DNA from 2 places in the Amedibacillus sp. YH-ame10 genome. Region 2 is predicted to be linked to the other one. Evidence: riboswitches for the same ligand, from Rfam matches in the RefSeq annotation. Region 2 holds a riboswitch; the other holds the start of a gene.
What was found. Region 2 has a riboswitch for ZMP and ZTP ahead of pflB (formate C-acetyltransferase). Riboswitches for the same ligand answer to the same signal wherever they lie in the genome.
Positions count from the first base shown of each region.

Region 1: linked by a shared signal. The riboswitch ahead of ACWG42_RS00765 (phosphoribosylaminoimidazolecarboxamide formyltransferase) and the one ahead of pflB (formate C-acetyltransferase) in region 2 are both predicted to bind ZMP and ZTP.

Region 1 covers NZ_JBSPFA010000001.1:150,128-154,575, forward strand. The annotation lists gene pepD (beta-Ala-His dipeptidase) at 1-1,260, opposite strand, end outside; gene ACWG42_RS00765 (phosphoribosylaminoimidazolecarboxamide formyltransferase) at 1,356-2,528, opposite strand; ZMP/ZTP riboswitch at 2,571-2,650, opposite strand; gene ACWG42_RS00770 (DUF4358 domain-containing protein) at 2,809-3,264, shown strand; gene ACWG42_RS00775 (MBOAT family O-acyltransferase) at 3,414-4,448, shown strand, end outside.
Region 2 covers NZ_JBSPFA010000016.1:51,329-55,776, reverse strand. The annotation lists gene ACWG42_RS08450 (alpha/beta fold hydrolase) at 82-933, shown strand; gene ACWG42_RS08445 (hypothetical protein) at 921-1,304, shown strand; gene ACWG42_RS08440 (helix-turn-helix domain-containing protein) at 1,351-1,797, shown strand; ZMP/ZTP riboswitch at 1,903-1,983, shown strand; gene pflB (formate C-acetyltransferase) at 2,106-4,364, shown strand; gene pflA (pyruvate formate-lyase-activating protein) at 4,424-4,448, shown strand, end outside.

The DNA of each region.
Region 1 (4,448 bases), on a different contig from region 2:
AACAAGTTCTAACTCTTTTTCATACAGTTCGCGGCATACTTTTTGTAACGTTTCACGCATTGGGGATTCTTTCGTATAACTCCATGCAGGATAACGAGCTTCTCTTTCGCTTTCATATTCGAATGCTTCTCCAAGAATCTCTACTTCATCACCGATCATATCCACAAAAGACTCCAAAGCTCCACGCACAGAACAATTGATGGTGATGTGTTCTCCACTTTCAATCACTCCAACATTACTGCTGGCAGTTACCAAATCCTTGATATCCATACTACGTGCACGCATACCATTTGGCAAGGCACACAATAGTTTTACAAGTGCTTCACTTTCTACTGTTGCCATTGCCTCACAAACTTCTTCTTTTTGGAATACGACATGTACACCTTTATCACTAAATTCTAATTCTTTTTTGATTTCTTTTTCAAAGGTACGTACAAGCTTTTCCATGGTTTCATAAGATGCATCACTCACAAACAGGGCAACTGCTTCACGAGGAATGGCATTGTCTTTGATTCCTCCATTGATACTATGAATCTGTAATCCACAAGTGGAATCTATTTTATATAAAATACGTGCCAATAATTTATTAGCATTGCCTCTTTCTTTATCAATTTCTCCCCCACTATGTCCACCAAACAAACCCTTTACTTCTAAGGAATATCCTTGTGTACTAACAGGAACCAAGATACGTTCTTTTTTCAATATAACATTTACTCCCCCAGCACTCGTTGTACAAGTAGCACTCTCTCCACCATCATCTAAGTTGATCATTCTCTTTGCGTGAATATCTTCTTTTTTGATTGCCATAGCCCCAAATAAACCAACCTCTTCTTGTACGGTAAAGATACATTCAAGTGCAGGATGTTTCGCCTCTTTATCTTCAAGTATGGCTAACATATATGCAACACCAGTTCCATCATCCGCGCCTAATGTTGTCCCCTTCGCTTTCAAAAAGCCATCTTCTATCACAAGTTGTAAAGCATCCTTATAAAAATCAAATTCTGTATCTTTATTCTTTTCACATACCATATCCGTATGTGCTTGTAAAATCAGTGCAGGATGATCTTCATATCCTTTTGAAGCATCTTTATAAATAATCACGTTGTTCATCTCATCGTGTTTATAGGCAAGTTGATGTTCCTTTGCGAATGCAACCAAATACTTCGCATACGCACCTTCCTGAAAAGAACCATGTGGGATTCTTGTCATTTCTTCAAAGTATCGCTGATGTGCCAGCGTATGATCCAAAACATTTTTCATAAATAAATATCCTCCATATGAAATTATTTTACCACATTCCCTTATGTTTACTAAGTATTTCGCAAAAGAAAAAGTGGAAACCCACTTTTTCTAAATTAATGATGAAATAAACGAAGGTGCGTAAACGCCATCGCTATATCATATTTATCACATGTTTCAATTACATTGTCATCACGAATGGATCCACCTGCTTGCGCAATATAACATACTCCACTGCGATGTGCACGTTCGATATTATCTCCAAATGGGAAGAATGCATCAGAACCTAAAGATACATCGGTAAATGTAGATAACCAAGCCTTCTTTTCTTCTTTTGTAAATACGTCTGGTTTATGCGTAAAGATATTTTGCCAAGTTCCTTCCGCAAGTACATCTTCATAATCATCCGATATATATACATCAATGGTATTGTCACGATCTGCTCTTCGTATTCCTTCTACAAATGGAAGAGATAATACTTTTTCATGTTGACGTAAATACCAATTATCTGCTTTATTTCCAGCAAGTCTAGTACAGTGTACACGGGATTGTTGACCCGCACCGATGCCTATAGCTTGTCCATCTTTCACATAACAAACGGAATTAGATTGAGTGTATTTCAATGTAATAAGTGCTATCATTAAATCTCGTTTAGCACCTTCACTCAACACTTTGTTCTTAGTAGGTAATTCTTTTAATAAGTCTTCATTGATGGACACATTATTTCTTCCTTGTTCAAAAGTGACTCCAAATACATCTTTACGTTCGATTTCTTCTGGAACATAGCTTGGATCTATTTGTATTACCAAATAGTTCCCTTTCTTCTTTTTCTTAAGGATTTCAAGTGCTTCTTTTGAATATGAAGGCGCAATCACGCCATCGCTAACCTCTCTAGCCAAATAGGTTGCACATGCTTCATCACACTCATCACTAAGTGCCGCAAAATCTCCATAACTAGACATACGATCACTTCCACGAGCTCGCATGTATGCGCTAGCCATTGGTGTACACTCCACTCCATCCACAAAATAAATCTGTTTCAAAGTTTCATCCATTGGCACGTAAACAGCAGCTCCTGCAGGAGACACATGTTTAAAGCTTGCGGCTGCTGGTAAACCCGTAGCTTCTTTTAATTCCTTTACCAATTGCCAACTATTCAAAGCATCCAATAAATTGATATACCCTGCTTTTCCATTTAAAATTTGAATTGGTAAATCATGATTCTTCGTATAAATTCTTGCGGGTTTTTGATTTGGATTACAACCGTACTTTAATTCCATTTCTTTCATATAAATTCTTCCTTTCCATAGAAAAAGAGCCGATATTTCTGGACTCTTCACCCAGACGGTCGGCTCACTTACGATTATACTTCATGTGGTCAATTCCACTTCCGTCAGTCGTATAACTGCTTTTATTTTATACCACAAATATTACAAGGTCAATGAATTCTGATATCTAATATGCGATTTTTTGCTATCCCTTATATAATCTCCTTATTTTTATAATTGTATAGTAGCCTAAGAAGTATAACCATGTTAAAATATAGACATCTTAAGTATGGAGGATACTATGAAAAAAATATTGTTATGTTTTGTCGTTGGAATGTTATGTTTAAGTGGATGTTCCAGCAAAGGAAATGATGTTGATGTAAAGAAAGCAGTAAGTACTATTTTAGAAAGTAAGGCAGATGAATTGCCTGCGACTATGGAAGTAGATGATCAAGTTTTAAAAGACTTGTTTCAAATCGATGTAGCGGATGTAGAACAATATGCTATCGCAATTCCTATGATGAATGTACAAGCTACAGAAATCATTATGATAGAAGCGAAAGATGGAAAAAAAGATGTAATTAAAAAAGCCCTAGATCAACGTATGAAAACAAATGAAGATACATGGTCTACTTATTTGCCTGATCAATATGAATTGGTAAAAAATCGTCAAGAATATGAAAGTGGAAACTATTTCATTATCGTAATCGCTGAAAAAGCGGAAGATATTATGAAGGAATTAAAGAAAGACTTCTAATGTTATTCTCAAGTTTACTATTTTTATTTGCATATTTACCACTCGTGTTACTTATGTACTATGTTTTACCAAAAAGGTATCGTAATGGATGCCTTTTTGTTGTTAGCTTGTTTTTTTATGGCTGGCAAGAACCTGTATATATTATAGTAATGCTAGTATCAATTCTGGTAAATTTTCAGATCGGTAAACTTGTCTATCGAAATCTTGATACAAAACAGAAGGCAAAAACATATGTCATTGCCTCCGTAATCTTCAATATTGCATTGTTAGCTTTCTTTAAATATTTCAATTTCTTCCTTTGGAATATATCCACCCTACTTCAAACAGGTACCTTGGATATTATGCAGATTGCTTTGCCGATTGGTATTTCCTTTTATACCTTCCAAACCCTAACCTACCCAATTGATATTTACCGCAAAGAAACTTTACCACAAACAAATTTCATGAATTTTGGAATGTATGTAACCTTCTTTCCTCAATTGATTGCGGGTCCTATTGTACGTTATCGTGATATCTCTTTACAGATTACGAATCGAACAACGTCTTCTTCTTTGTTTTATGAAGGAATCCAAAGATTTATCTGTGGATTATCTAAGAAAGTACTCCTTGCCAATCCTTTGGGTTCTATTTGGAATCAAGTTTCCTCTTTGTCTCAAATGAGCATGCTTACCTCTTGGATTGGTATACTCGCATTCTTACTACAGTTATATTATGATTTTAGTGGGTATAGTGATATGGCAATCGGACTTGGTAAGATGTTTGGATTTCATTTTCCTGAAAACTTCAATTACCCTTATATTTCAAAGAGTATGAGTGAGTTTTGGAGAAGATGGCATATGACCCTAGGCACTTGGTTTCGTGAATATGTGTATATTCCACTTGGTGGTAATCGTAAAGGAATATCTAAAACGATAGGTAACTTACTAGTCGTTTGGTTTCTAACGGGATTATGGCATGGAGCTAGTTGGAATTTTGTCATATGGGGATTGTACTGTGGGATTTTCATTATTCTTGAAAAATATGGTATTGGGAAATGGTTACATTCACATGCATTCTTATCTAGACTTTACTTCTTTATCATCATCGCTTTTGGATGGATTCTATTTGCCTGTGAGGATATTGCTTCTGCAGTATCTTATATGCAAGTGTTTATCGGATTTAAAAGTCAAGGTTGGATGGATGCT
Region 2 (4,448 bases):
TCCTTTTTGATACTTGAAAATTTTCACTTCATCTGCTAAAATAAAAATATATTGTCACGAAGTAGTGACAGGGTGGTGAATATGATAAAGTATAAAGTAAAAGCTGGGAACGAATATTTACAAACATTTGCATCAAAGACAGAGAGCGATATGGTGCTGTTGTTTTTGCATGGAGGACCGGGAAGTGGTGCTTGGCCTTTGATTATGCATGAGGCAATGCAAAAGCTATGTGATAAGTATCGTTGTGTGTTTTATGATCAAAGAGGATGTGGACTTTCGTATTATGATTTAAAACAAGGGATTTCATTTGAAGAATGCATGCAAGATGTAGTTTGTGTTGCCAAAGATATAAGAGAACGTTTTCCTTGTAAGTCTTTGTTGTTGTGTGCGGAAGATTTATCAGGGTTTCTTGCGCTTCAAACACAACATCATTATGCGGATGTATTTGATGGTATGATTTTAATGAATCCGATTTTGTTGTTGACCAGTGAGGCATCTGATGCGTTTTATCAAATGTTAAAACATCGTGCGTTGGAAAGAGGAAACAATGAACTGAAAAAGTTTGTAACTATTCTGGAAGATCAAACACCTGTACAATTTTTTCAAAATCAACATGTGAACCAATGGATACATTCCGATAAAAATACATCGGTTCCATTGCGTCATATTGCGGCTATTTCTAGTTGGTTATTTGATCATCCAAGTGAAGAAGCATTACATGATGTAACTGTACCTACATTATTGATGCAGGGAAGTGAAGATGTGATTGCGAAAGAAGGATACATCATTGATGCCTTGGTTAGAATGAAGAATCCTTTCCTTGTTTATGAATCCTTCCCATATAGTGGACGCAAAATCTATGAGGATCAACCACTACAGTTTTTAGAACGTATCGATAAATTCTTGAAAGAAGAATTTTTATGGAACTTATAGTTATCGGTTGTTTTGGACAACGTTCCTCCTATATGTTAGCTACAAAGATAGGCAAGCTGGAAGGAAATGAATCCTTATATGTAGATTCTCTTTCTAATATTTTGGAAACATATGAACAATTGTCTACTACATATGAATGTTGTGTTGCTTATGGTTCTATTTCAATGATAGATTCGCGTTATAATGTAAGGATGTATGATTTACAACATAAAATATCACAAATATGGGTAGCTCCACAAGCACAATATATGATGCATCGTATAGAGAAAGCTTTTGTAGGAAGCGATATTTTACCGCATATGATAAATCAACGGGTGTTTGGTATTATGGATGCCCAATCGTTATGGAATGAAATAAAAGCTGCAAGGTAAGTAAGTCCTTAGAAAATAGAATAGCACTAGCTATCAGGAGTAGATTATGGTAGATTTGAATGAGGTGTTAACGTTTAGTGAAGCAGCAGAAAAATGGGGGTTTTCTGATGGTAATACACTACGTAAGGCAGTAGAGAGAAACAAGTTTGAAGCTCATGAGATACGAAAGAGTGGGAATGTATGGTTAACTACCTACGAAGCAATGGTTCGTGTGTTTGGGCAACCGGCAAATGTTGTATATACCATTTATTACGCAGATATTATCAAGATTGCGGCACAGTATAAAAATGAAGATTTTAATTTTCAGAAAGATACGCAAATAATTTATGAAGAAGCTATTTCAACAATGCGAAGTGGAGGACAAGTGGCGATTGTGGAAAGTAAACAACATCCCAATATCCTTGCGCGTGTTTTTACGAATAAAGAAGAATTGGAAGAGTGGTTTCACTATTTATTCAAACGCTTAAAAAACAAACGTAAAAATAGAGTATAATTTCATGAAAATAAACATGCTTTATTTACAGAGGATATGAAAAGAAATGTAATTAAATTCATGAAGAAAAGGTGTTGACGATTGCATTTAATAATGGTAAATTATAAGTAGTTATATGACTGACGGAAGTGGAATTGACCACAGGGAGTATAATGTTAAGCAGAGCCGACCGTCTGGGCAGAAGAGTCCAGTATGTGTTAGGCTCTTTCTTTATATAGATTTGTAAGAATTGCAAGGCGTTTGCTTTGCATGAAAAAACAAATCAAAGTATAATATAGACGTTATAAGACTAGGAGGAAAGCAGAACAATGACAACAAACAATCGTAATGAATGGCAAGGCTTTGAAGGTCGTATTTGGAAAGAAGAAGTGAACGTACGTGACTTCATTCAAAACAACTACAAACCATATGATGGGGATGAATCATTCTTAGCAGATCCAAGTGAGGCTACAAACAAATTATGGGGTGAACTTCAAAAGTTACAAAAAGAAGAACGCGCTAAGGGTGGCGTTTTAGATATGGAGACAGACATCGTATCTTCTTTAACTTCTTATGGTCCAGGGTATATTAGTGAGGCAATGAAAGAGTTAGAAACGATCGTTGGTTTACAAACAGATAAACCATTGAAACGTGCATTTATGCCTTATGGTGGTATTAAAATGAGTGAAGAAGCATGTACTACGTATGGTTATGAACCAAGCGCAAAGCTTCATGAAATCTTCCATGAATATCATAAGACTCATAACGATGCAGTTTTTCAATGTTATACACCAGAAATGCGTCAAGCTCGTAAATATAAAATCGTAACAGGACTTCCTGATACGTACGGCCGTGGTCGTATCGTAGGGGATTATCGTCGTATTGCATTATATGGTATCGATTATTTAATTGAACAGAAGCAAGTAGATTTAGCAAACTGTGGATGTGGAACAATGATGGATGATATCATTCGTCAACGTGAAGAATTGGCAGAACAAATCAAAGCATTAAAGGGTATGAAAGAAATGGCTGCTCTTTATGGATTTGATATCAGCAAACCTGCAGCAAATGCAAAAGAAGCAATGCAGTGGACATACTTTGGATATCTTGCGGCTATCAAAACACAAAATGGTGCTGCAATGTCTATTGGACGTGTATCTACATTCTTAGATATTTATATCGAACGTGATCTTGCAAGTGGAACATTAACGGAAAGTGAAGCACAAGAAATGGTGGATCACATGACCATGAAATTCCGTATGGTAAAATTTGCTCGTATTCCTTCTTACAACGAGTTATTCTCTGGAGATCCAGTTTGGGCAACTTTAGATGTTGCTGGATTAGGTATGGATGGACGTCACATGGTTACGAAAAGTGACTACCGTTTCCTTCATACATTAGAAAACATGGGTCCTTCACCAGAACCTAATCTAACTGTATTATATTCTTCTCATTTACCTGAAGCATTTAAAAATTATGCATCTCGTATTTCTATTGAGACAAGTTCTGTACAATATGAAAATGATGATGTAATGCGTCCTGTATGGGGAGATGACTATGCCGTTTGTTGTTGTGTGAGTGCGACACAGACGGGAAAAGAAATGCAGTTCTTTGGAGCTCGTGCAAACCTTGCGAAATGTTTATTATATGCCATCAATGGTGGTATGGATGAAAAAGCAAAAGTACAAGTTGGCCCACAATATACACCAATTACATCAGAATATCTAGATTACGATGAAGTTATGCAAAAATACGATATTATGATGGAATGGTTGGTAGACTTGTATGTGAATATTTTGAATTTGATTCAATATATGCATGATAAATATTACTATGAAGCTAGTCAAATGGCATTGATTGATACTGCTGTACGTAGAACATTTGCGACTGGTATTGCAGGATTCTCTCATGTTGTAGATTCTATTAGTGCGATTAAATACGCAAAAGTGAAAACAATCCGTGATGAAAGCGGACTTGTCATTGATTATGAAACAGAAGGAGATTTCCCACGTTATGGTAATGATGATGATCGTGCAGATGATATCGCTGTTTGGTTATTGAAGACATTCATTGGTAAAATCGAAAAACGTCACACATACCGTGATTCTGAGCCAACGACTTCTATCTTAACAATTACTAGTAATGTAGTGTATGGGAAAGCCACAGGAGCACTTCCTGATGGACGTAAAGCTGGCGCACCTTTAGCACCAGGAGCAAACCCTGCATATGGTGCAGAACAAAATGGATTATTAGCATCCTTAAATTCAGTTGCGAAACTTCCTTATGAATATGCACTTGATGGTATTAGTAATACACAAACAATCAATCCAGATGCATTAGGACACAATGCGCAAGAGCGTGTGAAAAACTTAATGAACGTGTTAGATGGTTATTTTGATCAAGGCGCACATCACTTAAATGTAAATGTATTTGGAATCGAAAAATTGAAGGATGCAATGGAGCACCCTGAAAAAGAAGAATATGCGAACTTTACAATTCGTGTATCTGGTTATGCAGTAAAATTCATTGATTTAACTCGTGAACAACAGATGGATGTAATTTCTAGAACTTGTCACGCAAGTATGTAACACAGCAAGGTCTATTTCTGTAAAGGAGATGGACCTTTCTTAAAAAAGGAGGCAACTTTATGTCAAGTATGGGAAGTGTACATT